DNA from 3 places in the Bacillus sp. YC2 genome. Region 1 is predicted to be linked to each of the others. Evidence: predicted binding sites of a transcription regulator. Region 1 holds the regulator's gene; each other region holds the start of a gene.

Region 1 (5,971 bases):
TGCAATTTGGATAAAAGAGGGATGCGGATAAAAAAATGCCAAAAGAAAAAGCTGGTATCAAAAGGACCATACTTTTATAACGATACCGGGCTTTGATCCAAACAGGGCTGAATCCAAAAATGGATACAGTTCAAGAAAGGAAATTGGCAATTAGACAAATGCGAAATAAATCGATTTCTGACTTGCAGTTGTTTTAAGAATCGTCTGAGGAGACAGCCGCAAAGTTAAACCACACTGCGTTTGACTTTATAAAAGCGTAAAATGTCACGCCTCTCGTTCAAAAATAATTTCAAAATAAGCCGCAGCCCCGTACCCGTCAATACTGGGAGCAAATATTTGAACAAGGCGCCAGCCTTGCTTTGCATATTGGTGAATGATTTCCTGATAATTTTCTTTCGGTCTTCTTCTCATCGTGCTTAGTTCAACTTTTACGAATTCATATTCTTTCATATTCAAATCCTCCTTTTGTTTTCATACGAAACAAATGGGGAGAGGTTTCATTTTTTGATCGAACTGCAGCCTTTTCTTAATCGGAAAGGCTTTTTTGCGCTCTCTTCTTGTTGAGGGAACAAGTCACTTTTGACTGTGCCGGCGATGAGATGGTTTTTTATTCTTCAAGATGAACGGAACTCTTGTCCAACGTATATAATATTGTGACAAAAGTGTAAACAAAAGAAAGGGTGTTGTTGTGGAAAAAAGGGTCCGAGGAACAATAAATGAAGGGTCTGACAAAGAGGCAGAGCAGAAGAAACCGACCAAAGTAACCCTGTTCTGCCGTTCGCTTCAAAGGCTGAAGCATTTGTATTGTAACATAAACATACAAATGCCATCAATAACCAAAAAAGGAATTTTAGTTTTGATTTTATCGTTTTTCCTGTTACCGTTTTTAAGAGCTGATGCCAAAGCAGATGCTTACGGCAGCTTCTCGGAATTAAAGCAAAATGAGGAGCCATCCGCTTTTTCAATTTCTGCAAAAGAACATGACCGCTCCATTTTAATATTGGTTATTCACGGCGGGGGAATAGAACCCGGGACCAGTGAGTTAGCAAGAGAAATCGCAAAAAACCGCAGCATGTATTTGTTTGAAGGGTTAAAGTCTGCCGGAAATGCAATCCTCCATTTAACCAGCTCCCATTTTGACGAACCTGAGGCCATTCAGATGGTGAAAGAGCATACAAGCGTCATTTCATTACATGGTTATGGGAGCGATGATAAAAAAATAGAAATTGGCGGTACAGACAGAAAACGGGCCGAACAACTGGTTGATGTTCTTAAGCTGCACGGATTTCCGGCGGTTTTGCTGAGCCCGACTGATAAATACGCCGGTGTCAGTCCGAACAATCTGGCGAATCAATCCGTATCGGGACTTAGTATTCAAATGGAAATGAGTACGGGCTTCAGAAAATCTTTATTCGGGACATTTACATTAAAAAGCAGGATGTTCACCCAAAACGAAACATTTTATCAATTTACAGAAACAATATCTGATTTCATTAATAACAATTACAAATAAGCTCTTCACAATTTGCTGATGGGGCTTTTTCTTTTGAAAATCATGAAACTTTAAGTTCTTAAGATCGTATACATAAGAGAGAACATGATAACGGAAAAGAGGTGTGCGAATGAAGGTCATTATCGGTTCTATTATTCTTCTTGTCATTATCGGATTCGGCTTATGGCTGATGCTGAGTCCTATCTTTAAGCAGGTTGGAAGCGGAGCAAAAAAATTCAAAAAGTCGTGGGAGGAAGATCAGCATGAGCGAAAATAAGCGGAAAAGCACAAAAAAAATAATCGGCGGTGTAATTATAGGCGCAGCGCTTTTGATTGCAGGCGTCACAGCGTCATTATTCATTGAAAAAATACCAAACGGCTATGTCGGAGTCGTCTACTCACCGAATGGCGGAGTAAAATCAGATACTTTAGACCAAGGCTGGCATCTGGTCGGATTATTTAATAAAGTAACGGAATATCCGGTGCGTATGCAAACGGTAAATAATGAAAATATAAAAGTAGCAACCTCTGACGGAAAAAATATTGAAATGGACATTGCTTATAACTATGTCGTGCAGCCTGACAAAGTTGTTGATTTGTTTAATAAATTCGGCGCAGTTGACGTTGAAACGATTGAAAATACATATTTAAAAACAAGACTGTGGGATGCGGCAAGAAAATCAATCAGCAAATACTCCGTCATTGATACATACGGACAAAAATCCGCAGAAGCTGCTGCGGACGTTCAAAAAACCTTTGCAGATGATATGAAGAGCCTCGGGTTTTTAATTGATGACTTAACACTCGGTGTACCTAAGCCGGATAAAGCGACGCAGGAGGCAATTGATGCCAGGGTGAAATCGTCTCAGGAGCTTGAACGCACCCAAACTGAGATTAAAATAGCGGAAGCAGAGGCGAAAAAGAAAAAAATTGAGGCGGAAGGAATCGCTGATTATAACGAAATCATAAAGAAATCAATGTCTGATGAAATGATCAAATATAAATGGATTGAAAAATGGGACGGAAAAACTCCAAAAGCGACAGGCACAGATTCATTACTGCAGCTGCCGTTAGATGACCAAGAGAAAAAATAAAAGGAAAAAAGGAGGCGAAGACCTCCTTTTTTATGTTTTTTCTTTATGATCATTTTCCGGCATTATTTCTTCAGAAGCCTCCGTTTGATAGCGTAACAAAGGGCTTTCTGTCTCTTTTGTGTCTTGGTAATCTTCCGGAAGCACATAATGGCTTAAATACCGATGAAAAAAAGCTTCAAAGACAGAGATGCAAAGCGCAGAAATAACTGATGCCGCGGCCGGAGACACGCCGTAGCTGCTTACGTTCATGAGAAAAATCCACAATATAATAAATGAAATGCCGAAATCGGCGATAACTGAGGTGAAATTGTTTGTTCTCGGAAGAACCATGCAATCACCGGCAAAATAAGTGATTAAACTTAAGAGCAATGTAATAAACAGTACGTTTAAAAAGGATACTTGGTACATACGGTCCAAAATTACATACAGCAATGCTAGAGTGAATGTCGTTTTAGAGGCGAAAGCAATCAAGTGTTTCATTTAAACCACCTTCGTTATGAGGTTTCGGCTGAAATGCCGATTCGTTTACATTTGCGGCAAGTCTTTTGCGGTTTCCGCCGCCTGCATATCAAGGCCGATTTGCCGTGTTATATCGTATGACTGATAAAAACCTTTTTCAGTCATATAATTGTAAATCTGCTCATGCGTATCAATGGCATCATGTAAATACTGCTGGAGCGTTTCCCGCACTTCAGGAGTAGCAGATTCGGTTATGGCAGCTGCAATGTTTCTGACGGCAGCCTTTGCCGTGATTAAAAAATCGGTCGCAATCACTTGTTCAGTCATGCTGCCCATACCGACAAGTTTCTGAAAAAACTCATTCAAGCGTCTCACCTCTTCCGGCCAATAAATGCTTCAGCTGATCAATCTGTGTTCTTGTGTTCGCAGCATCCTGTTCTAATATCGCTTTTAAAGCATCATCCTGAACAAGCCCGGTCATCGTGGACGATTTTGTCAGGCAAAGATTTTTAAAAACAAGCAGTTCGTGAAGCTCTAATGTCTCATGAAGCCCATTCAAAATCTTCATCCCTTTCGTTTAGCACTATTAAAACGTATTGTAAGCAAAACTGAATGGTTTAAACTGGTATTTTGTGGGCGGATGGTGTATTTTTTGTAAAATGTGAATAGACCTGATAAAAACCGAAAGTTAAAATACGTAAAAAAGGGGGGGCATTGAAAAAAATATGGATAGTAATTGCTGTTTTTTTGTCTTTTTTGCGGAATACAGTCTGTTAGTGCCGCTACAACTGACTTTGAATTGAAAACGAGTTTTACATTGGATGGAGATGCTAAGGAGTTTTACATTGGATGGAGATGCTAAGGAGTTTTATATTGATGACCCCGGGACTGTTACAGCTGACGATTATTTTTTAGGATACAAGTTCACAATTTTGAATAGCTCTTCATGCGGGTTAAATACGAAGCGAACGAAATTTTTATACATTAAGTGCTAAAATCTTCAGCGGCAGCTGGTTAAACCTCAGTGCTGAGGATAAAAAATGATTGATCCATACCATAAATACAGAATATTAATCGAAAGCGCTTCAAACCTTTGTGAACCAGCACATATAAAAGGATTTTACGGCGCGGGATATTATCATTTTGATTAAAAAAACGAACTCCGCTGTTTGTAAACAATGCTTCGGTGATTAGATACTTATTGTACTATGTACTAAATTTTCATATTTAAAAATATTCGCCGCTCAATAAAAACTGCATAAAACATTGATGATTCCCCCGATCAAATCAATAAAGACTGCACCTCGGTAAAAAAGTTTCCTTCAAGAAACATTATTAGTTGATTTCAAAACCAAAATGTTGGATAATAAGGATGTAAGCATGATGTAAGTTTTTCCTCCTTAGCAGGTTCGTTTCCAAGCCAGGACGAACCTGTTTTTTATACAATGAAAAACCCCTTTTCAAAAAAGGGGTTTTTAAAATAATGTAAGTTTAATAGAATCAATGAACGGTTCTGAATACGCCGATGACTTTTCCGAGAATACTTACATTTTGCAGGATAATCGGTTCCATCGTCGGATTTTCCGGCTGCAGACGCACGTAATTCTCTTCTTTATAGAAGCGCTTGACCGTCGCTTCATCATCTTCAGTCATAGCCACGACGATTTCTCCGTTATTCGCCGTATTTTGCTGTTTGACAATGACGTAGTCTTTGTCAAAAATGCCGGCGTCAATCATACTTTCACCCATAATTTCTAACATAAACACATGTTCACCCGGGGGAACCATGCGATCCGGAAGAGGGAAATATTCGTCGATATTTTCAACGGCCGTAATCGGCATTCCAGCTGTTACTTTTCCGATAACGGGAACGTTTACGACCTGGCTTTTCGGTATTTGAACTTCTTCTTCATCCAATACCTCTATCGCCCTCGGTTTAGTAGGATCCCGTCTGATCAGACCTTTTGTCTCCAACCGCGCCAAATGCCCATGGACGGTTGAACTGGAGGCCAGTCCTACAGCTTCTCCAATCTCTCTTACAGAAGGCGGATACCCTTTAGTTTTGACTTCTTCTTTAATAAATCGCAGGATATCAAGTTGCCTTTTTGATAGCTTCGTCATTTTTCGCACCTCAAAACGTCGATTTTAAGTAGATTATAGCATGATTTTCCTGACAGTACAAACATAGGTTCGAAAAAAACGATTGACAGAAACGTTTGTTCGTATATACTGAGTGATATGAAAAGCGAACAAACATTCTTATTGGAGGTTGTTTTGATGGCTAAAGAATCTATCATATTTGTCGGTCTGTTCACTGCGATTTTAGGCGCTGCTATTTTACTTGTCTCTTGTGCGGGCAGCGATCAAGGGCTTGGCCAGTATGTTAAAATAAAAGTTCAGGACGGCGATACACTGTGGTCACTTGCAGATCATGTGGCTGAGAAGAAAAAGATCGATAAAGAGGATTTCATTGAATGGGTGACGGAGAATAACCATCTCCAAACCGCTGATATAAAACCGGGAGACGAGCTGATTCTTCCTTTGAAGAAGGAGCATCCGGCCGCGTATCAGCTGGCAATCGTCAAATAGAGAGGACAGAGAGAAATGAAGGCGCTCATTTATGCCCGTGTAAGCACAAACAAAGAACAGCAGCAAACGTCTTTAAAAAGACAAGAAGAGGAGCTTAGTGAGATCGCAGCAGCAAACGGCATGGAAGTCGTAAAAGTCATTTCTGAAAAAGCCAGCGGTTATGAAATGGACCGTGACGGGGTATTTGAAATGCTTGATGAAATTAAAAAATCAGACATTGATGCGATATTGGTGCAGGACGAAACAAGGCTCGGCAGGGGAAATGCCAAAATCGCGCTTTTGCACTGTATCTATAGGGAAAGCGTAAAAATTTATACGACAGCCCATAAAGGAGAAC
Region 2 (5,971 bases), on a different contig from region 1:
ACCTGATTTCCCTGAACGTAACGATGAGGAGTTCCTTAAAACGACGATGGCAAAACATGCCGGTGCGTTTGAAGCGCCGGAGTTTCATTATCAGGATGTCGACGTTTCATTGATTGCGCCCCGCAAACGCGATTACTCGAAGAAGAAGGTGGCGAAATAATCATGAGTGAGAAAAAGATACGGTTTATTATCACCCGCCAGGATACGCCTGAAAGCACGCCATACGATGAAGAATTTGAAATCAATTACCGTCCGAATCTGAACGTCATTTCTGCGCTGATGGAAATCCGCAGAAACCCTGTCAACGCAAAAGGGGAAAAGACTACCCCCGTGGCTTGGGACATGAACTGTCTTGAAGAAGTATGCGGCGCATGCTCCATGGTCATCAACGGAAAACCGCGCCAATCATGTACGGCGCTTATCGATAAGCTGGAACAGCCGATCCGCCTGAAACCGATGAAAACATTCCCGGTTGTCCGTGACCTGCAGGTTGACCGCAGCCGAATGTTTGATTCGCTGAAAAAAGTCAAAGCGTGGGTGCCGATTGACGGGACTTACGATTTGGGACCGGGACCGAGAATGCCGGAAAAACGCCGCCAATGGGCATATGAATTGTCAAAATGTATGACATGCGGCGTTTGCCTGGAAGCCTGCCCGAACGTCAACAGCAAATCTAAATTCATGGGGCCTGCTCCAATGTCGCAAGTGCGTCTCTTTAACGCTCATCCGACAGGAGCAATGAACAAGTCCGAACGTTTAGAAGCCCTAATGACAGATGGCGGTCTCGGGGACTGCGGAAACTCACAAAACTGTGTCCAATCCTGCCCGAAAGGTATTCCGCTGACGACTTCAATCGCTGCGTTAAACAGAGATACCAATTTACAGGCATTCCGCAATTTCTTCGGAAGCGACAGAGTATAAGAAAGAGAAAACAGCCTCTTCCGCACGGGAGAGGTTTTTTTATAAGGAGCTGAAGGTTATGAAAAAACCGTCTTATATCGACATGCCGTTTGAAGAATGGAGAAAGTCGTTCTCGTTTTTTACCGAGGTCTCAGTACGTTTTTCAGAAACGGATATGTTTGGCCATATGAATAATGTAACCCCTTTCGTTTATTTCGAAGAAGCGCGGATTTCCTACTTCAAACAGCGCCGCATCAAGGCGGAGAACACAGAAACGATCACGGTTGTTGCAAGCCAGCAATGTGATTATATGCGCCAGGTCATGCCATATGAAAATCTGCGGATCTATGTCAAAACAAGCACGGCCGGAAACGCGTCCGTCACCCTTCATTATCTGGGGGAAAATGAATCAGGCCAGCCATGCTTTACCGGTTCCGTCGTGATGGTCCAAGTATCCAAAAAAAGCGGCAAAGCCGTCAGCTGGACGGAGGAAGAGAAAGGAATGCTGCTCTCCTGAACGAATAACTATTTCTCTTAGAGACGTCACCTCCAATGCGCTCCTTACATATGATATCTTGACTATATAAACCCATTCGTTTAGATTCGCTCTCACCTTAGCAAGGAGGGTTACAATACTTGAAGGAGAAAGAATTTCAATCAAAGCCGCTGCTAACAAAAAGAGAAAGAGAAGTATTCGAATTGCTCGTTCAAGACAAGACAACAAAGGAGATTGCAAGCGAGCTGTTTATCAGTGAAAAAACTGTACGGAATCACATTTCAAATGAGATGCATACCTGTTGCAAACAAAGAGCCTGAAAAGGCTCTTCTTATATGATCAGCCTGGCTTTGTTTAAGTACATATTTAAGCGGATATAGGCAAATGATTCAGGCACTTTGAATATGTCGGCAATGACCTGCGCCGCGAAGTATTGGTTCTGAGGGATTTCAATTAGCCGGAGCATGAATGTAGGAATGCAGAAATGATATGCAAAATAATTCGCCTGACACTCTAAATATTCCTTCCAATAAATCGGCATGATCTTATCGTTATTTACATGTCTGAGCTCGTGACAGACCTCATGAGAAAAATCAAGCCATTGTTCTTTTCTGGATTTTCGGGAATCTAAAGAAATGGTGAACATTCCATTAAAGCGCAGCGCAAAACTGGTTACAGGATTGTAGACGATCAAAATATCCAGTGCATGAGCAATATGATCAATATTGATGTCAGCAGGATTGAGAATGTTTATTTCTCTATATAGCCTTTCAATCCAATCTTCCAGATGACTTTTTGTATATACCAAGATGAACGCCCCCTTAAATGTGTGGAAATTAAAATTTGTACAATCTCCCTATGATAAATGTGTCCAATAGCCTATTGAAAAAAATGGATCAAACATACGTTCTATTTTAAGCGAAAAAGAAATGCCCCCGCAAGAGGGCAATTGTATTTTAATAGTTTGGTACATTCGCTTTTAGGTCAGCATGGTCTACTTCTTTTACTTTTTTAGTTGGTAAACTTGGCACAGACATATCTATGCTTGTTTCTTGTTTAGGCTTTATTACAGTATGATCATCGGAGCTGAGGAACAAAGCACCGAGGAACTTATTGTTTTTATCATACAGCCCAGCTGTCGCTTGTATATCTGTTGCCTCTTTGCCAGAATCATTCTTTAAAGAACCAGTTACACTAATGCTGCCGCCCCAGTCATCAGTTTTCAAAACTTTTGTTTTGCTTGCTTTGAGTTCATTTACACCAGTTTCAAAAGCGGAAGGCGCTACTTCAACTTTAATATCTTTTAAACCGGAAATATCGTCGTTCGCGTCTTCATCAATACCAAGGTAAGCCACTTCTCCCGGTTTTATTACTGAAGGAGCGAGGTTTCTGTACATTGAATTAGCCTGTGTAACTCTAAGTGCTTCCCCTTTGTCGTTCAGATAGGTGATTTTTGTGTTCGAAACATCTACAGTGGTATCACCTGTGTTTTTAATTACTGCATACGAGCTTACCTTTGGTGAGCCGCCGACTGATTCATCATTCCATTTATAAAAGACCTTATCTACCACATCAACTTTCGTTTTTTCCGTCTTTGTTTCAGCCGAAGTCTCTTTTGTGCTTTCTTTGGTAGTAGTAGATGCATCTGAATTTGATTTACCACCGCATGCAGCTAGTGAAAAACTTAATGTTAATGCCCCGATACCTAACAACCATTTTTTCAAAGCAATTTCCCCTTTTTATAGAAATGAATACACTTTATTTATATCGGCAGAAGCCGGATTTTTCTTTATAAAAGCGGCAATTTTCTTTCCTATAAGCGCTTTTCAATGCGATTTAACACCGTAATTTCCTCTGATTTTTTTGGTACTACTCTGGTATACCATTGGGACACGGAAGGAACACCATTGGGACACGGGGTATTTCGCGAACCCTTGGTAAACGCGGGTTTGTGTACTTGTAAAATTTAACATTGGGATTCGAATTGTCTTACATTAGTTTCCGTTCGTTTTTGTTGGGTTTCTTCTATTAGATAACTAAATAACTAAAGATAACTAAAATAACAAAGACGTCGTTTTTTTATAAACAGAGGATCGGCTTATCAAAGTGATGAAGTTATATAATTATTTGTGTCACTACAGACTAAAAAATCAACTTTCATCAGTTGGCTTGTCCGGTTTATATTTGTTGTTGCGAATATCCCCAGGCTTGCGGCCTATTTCTAATTGTTGCGCAATTATCTTCTGTGCTGCCTTTAGGATGGAATCAGTGATCTTACCGTCAGCAGCGGCAATTAATGTGTCAGGGTCCTCTAAAATCTTCAGAGCCTCATCTTCAAAGACTTTCTTTTTTATTTCTGGAGGTTCATCTCTAAGCAGATAATCTGTTGTTACCTCAAAAAAATCGGCTATTTTAATTAGAGTGTCATAATCAGGTTGTCTGAATCCCCTCTCGTAATTAGATAAATTTTGATGAGGTATATTAAGTTTTTCCGCAAGGGCTTTTTGCGTTAAGTTTGTCTTTTCTCTCAACCCACGAATTCGTGCTCCTAGAGCCATAATTATTCCTCCATGTATTAACCTTACTTTCTTCAAATTGTACATTATTCTTCAATATGAGTAAAAAAAATAAACAAAAAGTATATTTTTTGTTGACATATACGTTTTGAAGAATTAATATGTGATTAAGAGTTCTTCGAATCGTATAAAAGAGAGGTGAGCATTATGAAAGTAAATGAAAAACTAAGAACGATTAGGCAAGCAAAAGGGATAACCCAAAAATTTGTCGCTGAAAGTCTTGAAATCCCTATTGCTACTTATAACGGGTATGAATTGGGACGCAGAAAAATTCATGTTGAATTACTTAAAGATATTGCAAAAGTATTGGATGAACCAATTCAAAATTTTTTTGAGAACAAAATATACGAATCGAAGAATAATGAAAGCCGAAGAACAAACACAGCATAATTCCATGGGTAGTCCATCTGTCCAACTTGAATACACTGTCGTGAGGTGAGCGCAATGGCTAAACAAACAAAGACTAAAACAACAAACATCAAAATCGGCAAAGAGTATTACGGAACAATGGACAGAGAAGAATGCTTCCGTAAAGCTCTGGAACCGTATTTCACTTCTAAAAAAGACCTGAAGTTAAACGCTTAAAATTTTCTGCTTCACCTTTTTTTGGTGGACAAGCAAAGGAGGCCACAACAACATGAATCAACTGCAAAACTTCTCCCATAAACAGTTTGGAGAACTGCCAATCATTCAAATTAACAACAAGGATTATTTCGGCGCAACTGAAGTGGCTGAGGCACTTGGCTACGCAAATCCACATGACGCCATATCAAAACATTGCTTGGAAAGTGGGGTCGCGTTTCACGAGGTCACCGATTCAATGGATCGGACACAACAGAAAAAATTTATCAACGAAGGAAATTTGTATCGGTTGATCGTGAAATCAAGGCTTCCCGCCGCAATTCAGTTCGAATCATGGGTGTTTGATGACGTGTTACCAACATTACGAAAAACAGGCCAGTACGGCGGCCCAAGAGTTTTATCTGATGAAGAACAGCGAATCGAATCGCTGAAACTCACTTTAAAAACAGCAGAACAACAACGGAAAATGCAAAATGTGTTGTTCGATCATGAAAAACAGATCGATGAGCTCAGTCAAAAAGTGGACGAGCAGATCACTTTGGATTCCGGAGAACAGCGCCGGTTTCAAAAAGTAGTAGCACGCCGGGTTTATAGCATCACGGAAGGTAAGACAGAAGCGGCCAGGCTTTTCAGAGAAATACACCGTGAGATAAAAGACCGGTTCGGCGTTGCAAGCTACAAAGACATAAAGCGCCGGGAGCTGTTATCCGCAATCAAATATATTGAAAATTGGATTCCTCGGAAGGTTTCCTAAAGCCTTTCAAGTTCCTTCATTAATTAAATTTTAACAGTGAAAACTAAATATATCAGGGGGCGAACATATGTCGAACAATCCATACAATATGGACAATTTATCCACCCTTCTTAGAATCGAGCGGCAAAGGGCAAAGTTGTCACAGTACCAGATGGGGAAAATCATCGGGAAAAGAAATCAATCGTTTATTTCCAATGTTGAGAACGGTGTTTTTCCATTAACACCTGAATTATGTATCAAGTGGTTTGAAGCGTGCGGCGCATACGAACATATTGATCTCGTACATTACCTTTTCCGGCTGCATCCGACAGCGGCGGCGCCAATTGATCCGGCTCTTAACGAGAGCGCAAGCGCGGCGGTGATTAACATGATCCACCAGCTTGAAGAAGCGTTGCAAGCCACAAAACATTTAGCGCGCTGGTTGGCGAATGATAGACCGGGCCGGCAGGCGGAAGAACTGCCAATGGCTGATATTAAGCAGATTTTCGATCTGATCCCGGCGAACAAAACGTTGATATATTCACTGGCCCGTAGTCATGGTCTGAATATGAAGGAGCTTGCCGAAAGATGGACACGGAAAGCGTTAGTGGATCAGGTTGCAATGGCAAAACAAGAGGGAAGGCAGGCGGTGCTGGTGTGATTGATGACAAAGTGCTGGTTAAG
Region 3 (2,245 bases), on a different contig from region 1:
CGTCTTGCTTTTGCTGCGAGCGCGCTACTTGCTGAAACCGATATTGTCTGTGGGTATTGAGCAGCGAACATGGAAAACATTTCGAACTTCATTGAATTTTTTCCTTCATATAAACTGTCATATCCCTCTTCCAGCGTAACTACACGAACACCGTGCGCCAGCAAAACCTCTTTTATATCCAGCGCATCCTTCAGATCCCTCGCAAGCCGGCTGATGGATTTGAATACAACCATTTTCAACTTGTGATTCGTGGCTTTGTTTAAAATTAGTTGCATGGCTTTACGGTCGAGAAGAATTGTTCCGCTTATACCATCGTCCAGCTGGATAGCCTCGTCTTTCCATTCATAGTTGTTTTTTTCAATCCAATGATGGCATATGTCAATCTGGTTTTGTATGGATGTTGTTTGGCTATCCTTTTCAGACGAAACCCTTGCATAAACCGCATAGGGATAATCTTCATATCTGATCAATTCCTCTGTATTTTTTTCTTCAAAAAACAAAATATCACCCCGTTTGCAAAAGGTACATTTTTCAAAATTATATCATAATGGTTGCGGGCAGCCTACAATTTTTACGAACGTCAGTTCTTGTCCAATTCGTAGGACTGGCCGGAAAAAGGTGCAGTCAATAGAAAAAGAGCTTCAGGGTTGCTGAGCTCTTTTTTCTAATTTCAGCGTACGCGGGCAACCATTCTGCCACGTTATGTAATTCTTATCCTTTAATTTGTCCAGCAGGCCTTTCACTGTGCTGGTAGAGCTTAAACCGAGGTCTTCCATCAATTCTCTATAAGTCGGCGCCACTCCGTACTCATTAATGAAATTTATGATTGCTTGCAGCGTTTCAGCTTGTCTTTTCGTAATGTCACGCATGATTCCTTACCCCTTTTTTATAGTTAGACGGGACAACAGCAAGAATATTGTCTATCCTGAATGTTTTTGTCTGTCTACTCGTAAAACAAAATGCCCGAATGTAATTCTGTGTTATCTGATGAACTATAATTGCTCTTTTTGAGACTGTTCCATCAGCTTTTATATAAATCATGTCCAGTGCTGATTTTTCATTTAACGAACGATTTAACAATGCTTTCATGCTGCCCCCTCCTTCTTTACTATTATTTTATACGAACTTTTGTTCTGTTTCAAGTTGAAAAGGGAATGTTTGTTCTGGTATTATTTACTCAAGGAGGCAATTGAATTGAATGATTTTGAACGAAAAGTGTATCGGATTATTTTTAATATGACCCACTTCGGAAAAAATCCCTCGCTGGATCAACTGAAGAGAAAAACTGGGAAGGATGAACGTGCTATACGGGAAGCTGTTAAGAATCTTATGAGGCAGCGCATATTGAGGTGGGATAAGAAAAAGAACAAATGGATTTTTTGACGCATTATAATAAGGAAATAAAAAAACCTCTTCCGAAGAAAAGGCTCATGTTTGAAGGCGATCAGAAGCAATTTGAATGGTATCTGTTGTTTGTTTTTCCACTGAGTTGATTCCGAATCCGCACACTAAAGTCAATGACAGCCCCAGAATAATGAAGACGCTTTTTTTAAAATTCATACAGGCACTCTCCCCTTTGAATTTGTGTTTGCGTATCAACCATTTTTTTATGATAAAAAAAGGATGTTTCAAACTCCCTTGAATCTGCATAAACAGAAGCAGTCTCACAGGCAATATCCTCGACATATGAATAATTTTTATTCTTCTCCAGGTATTCTATCGTTTCATTAACTCCCTGCTGATCTACTGCATCTACATAAAGGGCCTTTAGGTACCCCTGTAACTTTTCGAATAACTTATCCCCTTGGTATACGGCGGCCGATAGTCCTTTCTTACTCGCTTGGATTCCCTCTGACATTTTCCCCTGTTTAAAAAGAAACTTCGCATAAGAAAATAAGGAATGCGGCAAGTTGCTCAGCTTTGCTTTTTCTGTTATCTCTACTGCTTGCCTTAAAAAGATTTCCGCCTGTTCGTAGTCGCCTCTATCCCCAAAGTTTGTGCCCAAATTATAAAGAGCAGAACTAATCAACCTTCTATTATCTAACTCTTTTGATAATTCAAGAGCTTTTTCAAGATGCGGCTGACTTTTCTCATAACGTTTAAAATCAATATAATTCCCTGATATGACGAATAGACACTGAACCTTTCGCACCTTATAAAGCTCATACTGATTATAAATGTCCAACGCTTGTTTGACATGGTGCATTGATACATGACTTTGTTTCATACCGTAATAAGCTTCTGC

The links. Region 1 encodes LexA, which represses DNA repair genes until DNA is damaged. Its sites were predicted from a motif close to CGAACATATGTTCG; they were not measured.
Region 2: a site for LexA is predicted at 2,294-2,307, ahead of KY305_RS10940 (ImmA/IrrE family metallo-endopeptidase). Genes of this name have one in related genera too.
Region 3: a site for LexA is predicted at 1,122-1,135, ahead of KY305_RS19600 (WYL domain-containing protein). Genes of this name have one in related genera too.

Annotation. Positions count from the first base shown of each region.
Region 1 covers NZ_JAHXDO010000011.1:32,635-38,605, forward strand. Annotated here, with positions in the region: gene KY305_RS16065 (DUF4177 domain-containing protein) at 265-450, opposite strand; gene KY305_RS16070 (poly-gamma-glutamate hydrolase family protein) at 689-1,513, shown strand; gene KY305_RS16075 (hypothetical protein) at 1,623-1,769, shown strand; gene KY305_RS16080 (prohibitin family protein) at 1,756-2,586, shown strand; gene KY305_RS16085 (YndM family protein) at 2,617-3,066, opposite strand; gene KY305_RS16090 (spore coat protein) at 3,112-3,411, opposite strand; gene KY305_RS16095 (hypothetical protein) at 3,404-3,613, opposite strand; gene lexA (transcriptional repressor LexA) at 4,546-5,166, opposite strand; gene yneA (cell division suppressor protein YneA) at 5,323-5,634, shown strand; gene KY305_RS16110 (YneB family resolvase-like protein) at 5,650-5,971, shown strand, end outside.
Region 2 covers NZ_JAHXDO010000005.1:227,505-233,475, forward strand. Annotated here, with positions in the region: gene sdhA (succinate dehydrogenase flavoprotein subunit) at 1-160, shown strand, start outside; gene sdhB (succinate dehydrogenase iron-sulfur subunit) at 163-921, shown strand; gene KY305_RS10930 (acyl-CoA thioesterase) at 980-1,417, shown strand; gene KY305_RS10935 (helix-turn-helix domain-containing protein) at 1,537-1,716, shown strand; gene KY305_RS10940 (ImmA/IrrE family metallo-endopeptidase) at 1,728-2,204, opposite strand; gene KY305_RS10945 (hypothetical protein) at 2,353-3,120, opposite strand; gene KY305_RS10950 (helix-turn-helix domain-containing protein) at 3,547-3,954, opposite strand; gene KY305_RS10955 (helix-turn-helix domain-containing protein) at 4,120-4,362, shown strand; gene KY305_RS10960 (hypothetical protein) at 4,417-4,557, shown strand; gene KY305_RS10965 (BRO family protein) at 4,610-5,308, shown strand; gene KY305_RS10970 (helix-turn-helix domain-containing protein) at 5,376-5,948, shown strand; gene KY305_RS10975 (hypothetical protein) at 5,945-5,971, shown strand, end outside.
Region 3 covers NZ_JAHXDO010000025.1:51-2,295, reverse strand. Annotated here, with positions in the region: gene KY305_RS19610 (recombinase family protein) at 1-500, opposite strand, end outside; gene KY305_RS19605 (LexA family protein) at 642-869, opposite strand; gene KY305_RS19600 (WYL domain-containing protein) at 862-1,089, opposite strand; gene KY305_RS19595 (hypothetical protein) at 1,195-1,383, shown strand; gene KY305_RS20210 (hypothetical protein) at 1,429-1,560, opposite strand; partial or broken gene KY305_RS19590 (tetratricopeptide repeat protein) at 1,550-2,245, opposite strand, start outside.